Linked DNA regions of Allosaccharopolyspora coralli. The protein of the gene in region 1 interacts with the protein of each later gene in a pairwise test. Links are inferred from orthologs where the notes say so. Each region holds a gene or a part of one and is shown on either strand. Other genes may lie near its edges.

Region 1 (5,816 bases):
GATCGGCGTGTCCCGGCGCGTCGGAGCAGAAGGGACCGGAGGACGACGCCTTCGCCGTGCTCCGCACCACCAGCCAATCTCGACTTCAGCTGGTGACAGCAGTTGATCTTGGTGTTCGGTGGGTGAGGATGCCCATCGTGCGTCGGGTGCCTGTGGCTGACCGGGAGGAGATCTCCGCTATTCAGAACTGGTAGTAGAGGAACGGGCTGAAGGAGCCGGTAGCGACCAGGAGCGCGGCGTAGCCGAGACCCGCGGTCATGACCCCGACGCGCAGGGCGGTGGCGCGGCGGGAACGCACCGACTCCAGGAACGGCCCGGTCCCCGAGTTCGCCGGGACGAACACCACGGCCAGTGCGACGACCAGGAACAGCACGCGCTGGTTGGTCATCGAGGCCGCGACCACGTCGGTCAGCCCGGCCAGGTCGGGCGTCAGCATGTGCCCGAGCATCGTGAAGGCCGTGCCGAGATCCGGCGCGCGGAAGAACACCCAGCCCACCACGACGCACAGCATCGTCACCGCCCGGCGACCGATCCGGCCCCCGGGGGTGCTCGGCGCGCGGTCCCGGCCCGTGGCGCGCTCGACGACCAGCAGCATCCCGTGAAAAAGACCCCACACCAGGAACGTCCACGCCGCGCCGTGCCAGAAACCGGTGAGCACGAAAATGACACCGAGGTTCAGATAGGTGCGGTGCACACCCTTCCGATTACCGCCGAGCGGAATGTAGACATAGTCGCGGAACCAACGCGACAGCGACATGTGCCAGCGACGCCAGAACTCGGTGACCGTCACCGACGAGTACGGGCGCGCGAAGTTCTCCGGCAGGCGGAACCCGAGCATCCTTGCCAGTCCGATCGCCATGTCCGAGTATCCGGAGAAGTCGAAGTACAGCTGCACCGTGTAGCCGATCGCGCCGAGCCAGGCGATCGCGAACGTCATGTCCTCGGCCGGGGTCGCGAAGCACGCGTCGACCATCGGGGCCAGCGTGTCGGCGATGACGACCTTCTTCGTCAGACCCCACGCGAACCTCGGGAACCCGGACGCGATGTCGTCCAGCCGGTGCGTGCGGCGCTGCGGCAGCTGGTCCGCGATCTCCCGGTACCGCACGATCGGACCCGCGACGAGCTGCGGGAACATCGAGATGTAGGTGACGAACGCGACCGGCTCACGCAGCGCGGGACGCTCACCCCGGTAGATGTCCACCAGGTACGAGATGTGGTGGAACGTGTAGAACGAGATGCCGATCGGCAGCGCCAGCTGCACCACCGGGAACTCGCCGCCGAACCAGCTGGTGAGCACGTCGAGCTGTTCCGTGGCGAACCCCGCGTACTTCCAGATCGCCAGCACCGCGACGTTGAATCCCACGCCGCCGACGAGCAGCAGCCGTCTGCGCGCCTCGCCGAAACCCCAGTCGTCGGGCTCCAAGCCCCTGCCGACGACGAAGTTGACCGCGATGCAGCACAGCAGCAGGACGGTCGTCCCGCCCGCGCCGCTGGCGTAGAACACCAGGCTCGCGCCTGCGACGACCGCGTTGCGGGCCGCGCGCGGCGCGACGAGGACTCCCACCAGGACGACAGGCAGGAAGTACCACAGGAACAGGGGACTGGCGAACGACATCTCGGGGCCTCGGGGTTCGGGACGTCGCTACCAGACCTCCCTGGTTCTACGGTCCGGAACTCTAACGGAGCCACCACGCCGACCAGTCCGGAACGGGCGAACCCGCCCCACGGGCCGAGGCCACCCGCATAAGCTCACGAGCATGACGGCACCGACTCCGCCCGGCTGGTACCCCGACCGCGACCCGCGCCAGGTGCGCTGGTGGGACGGCAGGCAGTGGACGCACCACGTGCACCCCGCACGACCGGCCCGGCCACAGCAGGCCCGGAGCGACTCGCACGACCTCGAACTCGCCGTCGGCGGCACCGGACAGGACGACGTACAGCGTCAGGTGCAGAAACGAGCGAGCGTCGGTGGTGTCGTCGGCGGAGGCGGCGGCACGCTGTTCACCGAGCCGGTGCTGGTGGTGAACCAGAAAGCGAAGATCTGGGAGACGGCGAACGAGTACGCCGTCTACGACCAGCACGGCCACACCCTCGGCTCGGTCGTGCAGGTGGGACAGAGCGGGATGCAGAAGGCGATGCGCATGCTCACCAAGCTCGACTCCGTGATGGAGGTGAAGCTGGAGATTCGGGACGCGCACGGCACGCCGGTCCTGCACCTCACCCGCCCCGCGACGATGTGGAAGTCGACCGTGCACGTTCAGCGCGGCGACGGCAGCCCCGTCGGGTCCCTGCGGATGGAGAACGTGTGGGGCAAAGTGCGGTTCGCGTTCGAGGCCAACGGGCAACGCGTCGGCGGCCTGCACGCTCAGAACCTGCGGGCGTGGGACATCAGTGTCCTCGACCACACCGACTCCGAGGTCGGCAAGATCAGCAAGACCTGGCAGGGACTCGCGAAAGCCGCGTTCACCACCGCCGACAACTATGTACTGCAGATCCACCGGCCGTTGCCGGAACCACTGATCAGCTTCGTCGTCGCCTCGGCTCTCACCGTCGACACCGTCCTCGGCCAAGCTCAGAAGTAGCGGTATCCAGGGTGTTCGGCTTGCGTGCTGCAGTCAGGAAGTTGTTCCCACCACCTACGCAGGCCGACCACCCGCGGGTTCTCACCTCGTGGCTGGCGAGGACAGCGTCGACGTGATGGAGAGCGGCTGCCTGAGGTCGACGATCCCGCAGCCAGCCGCGAGGTGAGGTTCCGCCACCCGAGCATCAACGCGGATCAACCCCAGCTCGCTTCACCCCTCAGCGGCGGCGGCGTCGGGCGACTTCGGAGAGCACGATCCCCGCCGCGACGGAGGCGTTCAGCGACTCGACACCGCCGACCATCGGGATCGACACCGTCTGGTCGCAGGTCTCCCGCACGAGACGGGACAACCCGCGGCCCTCGGAACCGACGACCACCACGATCGGCTCGGTCGCCAGCTCCAGCTCGTCGGAGCTCACGTCCGAGTCGGCGTCGAGCCCCACGGCCATGAGGCCCTCGGACTTGAGGTCCTTCAACGCCCGCGTCAGATTCGTCGCCTTCGCGATCGGGATCCGCGCCGCCGCGCCCGCGCTCGTGCGCCAGGCCACCGCGGTCAGACCCGCGCTGCGGCGCTGCGGCACGATCACGCCGTGCGCTCCGAACGCCGCCGCCGAGCGGATCACCGCGCCGAGGTTGCGCGGGTCGGTGACCCCGTCGAGTGCGACGAGCATCGGCGGCATCCCCGAGTCGACGGCGTGCTCCAGCACGTCCCGGACGTCGGAGTAGTCGTACGGCGGCACCTGCAACGCGAGGCCCTGGTGCAACGCGCCGCCGGTGAGTCGATCGAGTTCGGTACGCGGCACCTCGACCACCGAGATGCCCTGGTCCTCCGCACCGCCGACGGCTTCCTTCACACGGTCGTCGAGCTCGATGCCGTGCGCGAGATACAGCCCGGTGGCGGGCACGCCCGCGCGGATGCACTCGGCGACCGGATTCCGGCCCGCGATGAGCTCCGGGCCCTCGGTCGACTGCTTGCGTTCCCGCTTCTGCTGCTGGGCCTTACGGGCGTCGGCCCGCTTCTTCGCGGGGTGACTGACCCTGTTCTCGGCCTTCGGAGTCGGTCCGCGCCCTTCGAGAGCCTTGCGTCGCTGGCCGCCGGAGCCGACGACCATGCCCTTCTTGGTGCCGGGCTTGCGTTTCGCTCCGCGGCGCTTGTCGTTGCCGGCCACGTGTTACCCGTCTTTCACTGTCCACAGCGGACCGTCGGGGGTGTCCTCGACGGCAATGCCGGAGGCTTGCAGGCGATCCCGCACCGCGTCGGCCGTGGCGAAATCCTTGTCCGCCCGCGCCTTGCGACGCTGTTCGAGCAGGTCCTCGACCAGTTCGGACAGCGCGCGCCGAGCGGCGTCGTCACCGCCGGAGCGCTCCGCCCACTGCGGGGCGAGCGGGTCCAGACCGAGCACGCCCATCATGGCCCGCACCGCACTCGCCGCCTCCCGGGCGGCGAGGTCGTCACCCCGGTCGAGGGCGGCGTTGCCTTCCTTCACCACATTGTGCACTGCGGCGACCGCCTGCGGTGTGCCCAGGTCGTCGTCCAGCGCGACACGGAACTCGGCGGTCACCTCGCCCGGCTCGCACGAACCCGCCCGCTGCGTGACGCGGTGCACGAACGACTCGATCCGTTTGTAGGCGGTGACCGCGTCCTCCAACGACTCCTCGGAGTACTCGATCGTCGACCGATAGTGCGGCGTGATCAGGTAGTAGCGCAGCTCCACTGCCCGCACCCGCTCCAGCATCGCCGGGATCGCGACCACGTTGCCCAGCGACTTCGACATCTTCTCGCCGCTCATCGTGACCCACGCGTTGTGCATCCAGTAGCGGGCGAACTCGTCACCGGCCGCGTGCGACTGGGCCCGCTCGTTCTCGTGGTGCGGGAACACCAGGTCGAGTCCGCCACCGTGGATGTCGAACTCGGACCCCAGGTAGTAGGTCGCCATCGCCGAGCACTCCAGGTGCCATCCGGGACGTCCCTGGCCCCACGGTGTCGGCCAGCTCGGCTCGCCCGGCTTCGCCGTCTTCCACATGGTGAAGTCGCGCGGATCCCGCTTGCCGGTGGCCGCGCTCTCGCCCTGCTGCACGTCGTCGAGCTTCTGCCCGGACAGCGCCCCGTAGGACTCGGCGAAGGTGCCCACCGAGAAATACACGTCGCCGCCGGCGGCGTACGCGTGGCCGCGCTCGATCAACCGCTGCATCAGCTCGATCATCTGCGTCACGTGCCCGGTGGCGCGCGGCAGCACCGACGGCGGCAGGCACCCGAGCGCGTCGTAGGCGTACTCGAACGCACGCTCGTGGGTCGCCGCCCACTCCCACCACGGCCGTCCCGCGTCCGCGGCCTTCTCGAGGATCTTGTCGTCGATGTCGGTGACGTTGCGGACCAGGCGAGTGTCGAGCCCCTGGTGATCGAGCCAGCGCCGCAGCACGTCGAAGTTCAGGCCACTGCGGACGTGTCCGATGTGGGGAACGCCCTGCACGGTCGCGCCACACACGTACAGGGACGCGATCCCCTCCTCACGCGGCCGGAACGCGCGCGTCGAGCGGGTGGCGGTGTCATACAGGTGCAAGTTCACGGTGCAGATGGTACGGGTCCGGTCACGCGTTCCCGCACCTCAGGGATGCTCTCGTCGTTCCGCTCAGAGCACGCCGGCGGTCTCCAGCGCTGTGATCAGCGCCTCTTTTCGCTCCGCGACGGGCAACGGGTCGACGATCACCACCCGGCAGCCAACCTCGGCCGCGCCGCCGTCGGCCTCCACACTGTCGCCGACCATGACCGTCTCCGAGGGGGCCACGCCGAGTCGTGAACACACCCGGCGGAACAGCTGGGCGTCGGGTTTGACGAGCCCCTCCACGTACGACATGAACACCTCGTCGAGCTGGTCGAGGACCCCGAGGTTGGCGAACGCGGGCCGGATGTCGTAGCCGATGTTGCTCAACACGGCCGTCTTCGTCCCCTGGGCATGCAGCCGGTACAGCACCTCGGCCGCGTCGGGATACGGCGTCCAGGCCAACGGGTCGCTGAGCCGCCCGTAGAACGTCGCGGCCTGCTCAGCGGTCAGTCCGGCGCGAGTCAGCAGGCCGACGTAGGCCTTGCGGTGCAGCTCGGGGTCGAGGTCGCGGCGTTCCCACGCGTCCAGGACGTCCTCGGGCACGTCGACGTCCTCGCGAACCGGAGCGACCATGCGGCGAAGCAACGCCTCACGCCCCTCGGCGTCGAACGGCTGCCCGTGCTCGTCGTGGA
Region 2 (5,918 bases), 3.9 Mb from region 1 along the record:
TCGTCTACGTCGCGCAGAACCCCTCGATGCACTCGATGCGGATGTTCACCGAAGTCGGACGGCGAGTGAACGCCCACGCGACCGCAGTGGGCAAGGCGATGATGGCCGAGTTGTCCGACGACGTCGTCACGCAGCTACTCACCCGCGCCGGAATGCCGCCCGCGACGGAACGCACCCTCACCACCGTCGACGGGATGCACAAGGAACTCGACGCGATCCGCGAGCGTGGCTACTCGGTGGACGACGGCGAACAGGAAGTCGGGGTGCGATGCTTCGCCGTCGCCGTGCCCGGGGCACCGGCCGGCGCTGCGATCTCCATCAGCGGGCCGGAAGGGCGCATGACGCGCATCGCCACCGACGAGATCATCCCCACGATGCAGCGGCTCGCCCAGGAGCTCTCCAAGGAGTTCGACACCACCGTGTGAGTGCCCGGGTGACCGAGAGGCCATTGTGGAGCTTGGGTAAGTGGTCGAGACCGACGCTTCTCACCCCGGGGCAGGCCGAGCCCGCGAGACCGTGCACTACGGGCACAGCTGCCAGGTACCAAACGCCCTGTCAGGAACGCGGCGCCCGGGCGTCGGCCAACAGCGACGCCGCCCGTTCAGTCCACTGAGGACTGTTGGCTTCGAGTCGGAGTTCCCGGACGTCGTCAGGGCGACGATGCAGACGCACCAGCAGATGCTCGTCCGCCAGCTGTTCGGCCACCCCCGATCCCCATTCGACGACGACCGCCGCCTCCGTGAGATCGGTTTCGAGGTCGAGGTCCTCCACCTCGTCCAATCCGGACAGTCGATACGCGTCGACGTGCACGAGCACCGGGCCGTCGCCCTCCGGACGGTGCACCCGCGCGATGACGAATGTCGGCGACGTCACCGGACCGCTCACGCCCATGCCCGTCGCGATTCCTCGCGCCAACACGGTCTTGCCCGCACCCAGCGGGCCGTCGAGCAGCACCAGGTCGCCCGCGCGCAGCACTGCGCCGAGGCGGCGGCCGAACTCCAGCGCGTCCGACTCCTCGGGCAGCTCCAGCACCGTCACGTCCGCGACCTCGACCGCCCGCGCAGCCACTTCGCCACGCCCCGCTTCCCCGTCGCACGCCGCGCCAACTCCGCCAGGTGCGACGTGACGAGCTCGTGCTGCTCCAGCATCACCATGTGCCCCGCCTCGGAGGCGCGCACCAGCTTCGCGTCGGGCAGCTCCTCCGCGATCACTTCGGCGTGCGAGAAGGGCGTCAACTTGTCGCTGTCCCCACTGAGCACCAGCACGTCGCAATGACGCAACCCGGCCAGCGCCGCCTTGCGGTCGTGGGAGCCGATCGTGTCGAGGAAATCCGTCACCGCCGACACCGACGTGCCGTCGATCATGTCCCCCATCAGGTCCACGAGCGACGGGCTCACGTGCCGGTCACCGAACGCCAGCGCGCGGACGAGGCTCCACGTCAGGTGCCTGCCGCTCTTGCGGGCCAGCTCGATCAGCGCCGGCTGCAGACCGGCCGCGACGCCGAGTCCCCGCGTGACCGGGTTGTACTTGGACAGCCATGGCTTCGGCAACCCGGAAGCACCGATCGCGCCCGCCGAGGTGCCGATCAACGCGATCGAACGCACCCGATCCTGGAACACCTCGGGTTTCTGCTCGGCCAGCGCCATGATCGTCATACCGCCCATGGAATGGCCCACCAGCATCAACGGTCCGCGCCCGGCGGTCGACCGGATCACCGCGTCGAGATCCTTGCCGAGCTGCTCGATCGTGCTGCGCTTGCGCGCGGACCGACCGGATTTTCCGTGGCTGCGCTGGTCGTAGAGCACCACCCGCACTCGCGGGTCGGCCAGCTCGGGCAGATCGCGGCGCTGGAAATGCCAGCACCGCATGTCGAGCGAGAACCCGTGCACCAGCACGACGGTCAGTTCGGCCTCGCCGCCATCGGCGGGCTTGACCTCCTGCACCGCCAGCGGAACCCCGTCGTCGGCGGCCACAGTGGACTGCCGGTCCGGCGGGAGCTCGCCGAGCGATTCGCCCGCGTACGGGTCGTCTTCGGCGCCCTCGCGGCGCTGCGCGGCGACGCGGGAACTCCGCGCGGCGACTCCGACGACCGCACCGGTCACGGCGGCGCCGACCACGCCGCCGCCCCACGCTGCCGCCTGCCACAGGGGTTTCACGTCGTGACCTCCGGTTCCACGACCGTCCGACTCACCCTCGGACGGAACATTCCCGTGACGACCTCGTAGTGGATCGTGCCCAGCTCGCGAGCCCAGTCGGCAGCGGTGGGCTCACCGTGATCGCCAGGCCCGAACAGCAGAACCTCGTCGCCCACCGCGACGGGGTCGTCACCGCAATCGACCACGATCTGGTCCATGCACACCCGGCCCACCTGCGGTCGCAGAGCATCCGCGAGCCACACGGCCAGCCGACCGGACAGCACACGGGGAACGCCGTCGCCGTACCCGACGGGGACCAGCGCCAGCGTCGTCTCGCGTTCCGCGGTCCACGTGTGCCCGTAGGACACGCGCTCTCCGGCGGCGACACGCTTGGTCAGCACGACCGACGACCGGAACGTCATGGCGGGAACGAGCCCGTGGTCACCGTGCTCCGGCACGGGATCCAGCCCGTAGGCGGCGATCCCCACCCGCACCATCTCGAAGTGCAGTTCGGGTCGGGTCAACGTCGCCGCCGAGTTCGCCAGGTGCCGCTCCGGCGACAATCCCGCCCGGCGAGCCTGGACGTAGGCCGCGTGAAACCGTTCGGCCTGCTCGTCGATCGACGGGTGGTCGAGCTCGTCGGCGCACGCCAGGTGCGACCACACGGCGAGCACCCGGACCGACCCCGTGTCCTCGGCACGGGCGGCGGCGGTCACCAGCTCGTGCCACAGGTGCGCCGGACAGCCGTTGCGGTTCAGCCCGGTGTCGATCTTCAGGTGCACCCGGGCAGTTCGGCCGACCTGGTCGGCTGCCTTCGCGATCTCGTGGAGAGTCTCCAGCGACGAAGCCGACAGCGCCACGTCCTCCCGCACGGCGGGGCGGAAGTCCTCGCCGGGCCCGTGCAGCCACGCCATCAGCGGCGCGGTGATGTCGTGCGCACGCAGGTCGAGCGCTTCGGTCACGGAGGCGACGCCGAGTTCGTCGGCTCCGGCGGCGAGAGCCGCGCGTGCCACCGTGACGGCGCCGTGGCCGTAGCCGTCGGACTTGACGACGACCATGGTCCGGGCGCCGGAGGCGGCGGCACGGGACGCGAGGACCGCGACGTTGCGACGGAGCGCGCCGACGTCAATGCGCAGGTCGGCGCGGCGCGCGGTCTCCTCCTTCATGGCACGACCATCGTCGCATACGGCCGGAACGCCCGAGTGCCGGTATCGCCCGCGTCACAGGCCCGCCGCAGCGCAGGCGCGCGACGCTCGGCGGTTCAGGTTCCGACGGTGGAGCGGACCGTGCTGATGGCGTCCGGCAGCGCCGCAAGCAGCGGTGAGGCCCCCGCGGGCGAACCGGCAGACCCGTCCCGCGCGGGTGCGCCGGGCACGGTGTGGCCGCCGGTGGCGGCGATCTCGGCGGCGACCGAGTGCACGTAGGCCGCGCTCGCGCACGCGATCAACGGGTCGAGGTCGGAGGCGAGCAATGCCCCGATGAGCCCGGTGAGCACGTCACCCGACCCCGCCGTCGCAGGCCAGGCGTGCGCGAACGCGTTCACCAGCACCCGCCCGTCCGGCGCCGCGACCACCGTCGAATGCCCCTTGAGCAGCACGGTCGCGTCGAACCGCTCCGCCGCGCTCCGCGCCGCCGCGACCCGGTCCGTCCCCGGGTCGCCTGCGAGCCTGCTGAACTCACCGGCGTGCGGGGTCAGCACCAGCGGCGTGTCCGGGTCCCGTGCGTCCCACACGGACGAGTCCTCGGCCAACAGCGTGATCGCGTCGGCGTCGGCGATCACCGGCACCCCGGACTCCAGGACCCGCACGAGCACCTCCCGGCCGCTGCCACCGGTGCCGATGCCGGGCCCGACGGACCATGCCTGCACCCGGCCCGCGTCGCCGACCGAACCGGTGGCGACGACCTCGGGACGTGCGGACCGGACGACGTCGGCCGCCGGGCCCGCGTACCGCACCATGCCGGAGGTCGCGGCCACTGCCGCTCCGCTGGTCAGCACGGCCGCCCCCGGGTACGTCGCGGAACCGGCCGCGACCCCGACGACGCCCTGGCTGTACTTGTCGTCGTCGGGTGCGGGCACCGGCCACACCGCCCCGACGTCCTCGGCGTCCAGCATCAGCAGGTCCGGCCGACCCCAGTGGTCGTCGAGTCCGATGTCGGCGACCACGATCTCCCCGGCGCGGGTCGCACCCGCGCCGAGCACATGACAGGCGCGGAGTCCGCCGAAGGTGACCGTCACGTCGGCGTCGACGACGACGCCGTCCTCGGTGCCCGTCGTCGGATCCACACCACTGGGGAGGTCCACGGCGAGGACGGGAACCTCGACGCGGCGCACGAGTTCGGCCGCGGTCGGTCGTAGTCCACTGTGCGCGGAGAGCCCGACGATGCCGTCGACGACGAGGTCCGCCCGGTCCAGCGCCTCCACCGCCTCGGCCCCGATCCCGGAGGTGTCGGCACCGGCGCCCTCCGCCTCGACGACTCCGCCGCCGGCGCGGCGCAGCGCGGCAAGCCCCTCCGCGTGGGCGCGTTCGGGCACGAGCAGGACGGCGGTGACCCCGACCCCGCGACGTCGCAGGAACGCACCGGCCCACAACGCGTCGCCACCGTTGTTGCCCGCACCGACGAGCAGCGTGACGTGCCGGCCGGGAACGCCGCCGGTGGCGTCCCGCAGGAGCCGTGCGCAGTGCACCGCGACCGCCCACGCCGCGCGGCGCATCACCGTCGGTTCCGCGACCTGCTCGAAAAGCCGCTGCTCTGCCGCACGCACGCTCTCCGGCGTCCACACTCCCTGCACGAGCACTCCCTCGGTCGGCGACGCCACCAGGTTCCGCGATCACCCGGACGCGCGCCACCCCGTGACAAGCTGCCCCTGATCTGCGGTGGTGGTCGTGTACCCGGCGTCCCAGCCTGCCGACCACGCGAGCCCATGCCGCCGTCGGGCATCGCCGGTCATGGACCACCTACCCATGCTCCACATGCACTCTGAGCGCCCACGCCGTGCCGGAGCCCGTGCGGAAGGCCGACATCAGCTACCGTTCCCGTCATGGCGCGGACGAAGAAGGTGCTGGAGGAACTCTCGCAGCGAGGGCCGCACGAGGTCCTGCACGGTGACCTCGCACTGGTCGGGCTGCCGGGGATCGTGTGCACCCCGAAAAGCGGTCTCGGTCTGCCCGCCGTGGCGGTCGGTCACGGATGGCTGCAACCCGCGCGCCGCTACCTGGGGCTGCTGCGACACCTCGCCTCGTGGGGAATCGTCGCGGCGGCTCCCGGCACGCACCAGAGCCCCTTCGCCTCGCACCGGCTGATGTCGTCGGACCTGGCGACCACATTGGACATATGTACGCAGGTCCGGCTCGGCGACGGGCAGATCAGCGTCGACCCGAAGCGTCTCGGCGTCGCCGGACACGCGATGGGCGGCGGCTGCGCGATCCTCACCGCAGCGACCGACGACCGGGTCAAGGCGGTGGCCACGATGGCCGTCACCGAAACTCGGCCGTCCGCGATCGCCGCCGCTGAGAAAATCACCGTGCCCGGTCTGCATCTCGCCGGCGAGAAGGACCTCCTCGCTCCGGCCGTCTCCCATGCCGAACCGATCAGCACGGGGTGGGCCGGGCCGGTGCAACTGCGCACCGTGAAGAAGGCCGACCATCTCGCGTTCACCGAGGGCAGGCACTGGACCGAGATCGTCCTGCACGGCAAACCGCAGTACCGCACCCAGCGGCTGTCCCGGGCACTGATCACCGCGTTCCTGCTGCGTCACCTCGCAGGGGACAAGCGCGGCGCGCC

What was found.
Region 2: the proteins of rlmB (region 1) and GIY23_RS19965 interact in binary tests that used the Escherichia coli proteins (3 or more experiments, as listed by UniProt). The link is inferred for Allosaccharopolyspora coralli from one-to-one orthologs.

The regions. Positions count from the first base shown.
Region 1 is NZ_CP045929.1:374,738-380,553, reverse strand. The notes cover bases 1,776-4,656. They hold rlmB (23S rRNA (guanosine(2251)-2'-O)-methyltransferase RlmB), read right to left. Parts: upstream 3,751-4,656; coding sequence 2,800-3,750; downstream 1,776-2,799. Other genes in these bases: cysS (cysteine--tRNA ligase), read right to left, coding at 3,754-4,656; GIY23_RS01780 (phospholipid scramblase-related protein), read left to right, coding at 1,776-2,582. Outside these bases: GIY23_RS01785 (MBOAT family O-acyltransferase), read right to left, coding at 182-1,615; more of GIY23_RS01780, read left to right, coding at 1,758-1,775; more of cysS, read right to left, coding at 4,657-5,148; GIY23_RS01765 (HAD family hydrolase), read right to left, coding at 5,212-5,816. UniProt on the Escherichia coli protein: Specifically methylates the ribose of guanosine 2251 in 23S rRNA.
Region 2 is NZ_CP045929.1:4,286,658-4,292,575, forward strand. What follows is about bases 2,662-5,644. They hold GIY23_RS19965 (NAD(P)H-hydrate dehydratase), read right to left. Parts: upstream 4,927-5,644; coding sequence 3,397-4,926; downstream 2,662-3,396. Other genes in these bases: alr (alanine racemase), read right to left, coding at 2,662-3,301; GIY23_RS19970 (dienelactone hydrolase family protein), read left to right, coding at 5,176-5,644. Outside these bases: GIY23_RS19945 (IclR family transcriptional regulator), read left to right, coding at 1-425; tRNA (adenosine(37)-N6)-threonylcarbamoyltransferase complex ATPase subunit type 1 TsaE, read right to left, coding at 556-1,038; GIY23_RS19955 (alpha/beta fold hydrolase), read right to left, coding at 1,035-2,156; more of alr, read right to left, coding at 2,153-2,661; more of GIY23_RS19970, read left to right, coding at 5,645-5,918. UniProt on the Escherichia coli protein: Bifunctional enzyme that catalyzes the epimerization of the S- and R-forms of NAD(P)HX and the dehydration of the S-form of NAD(P)HX at the expense of ADP, which is converted to AMP.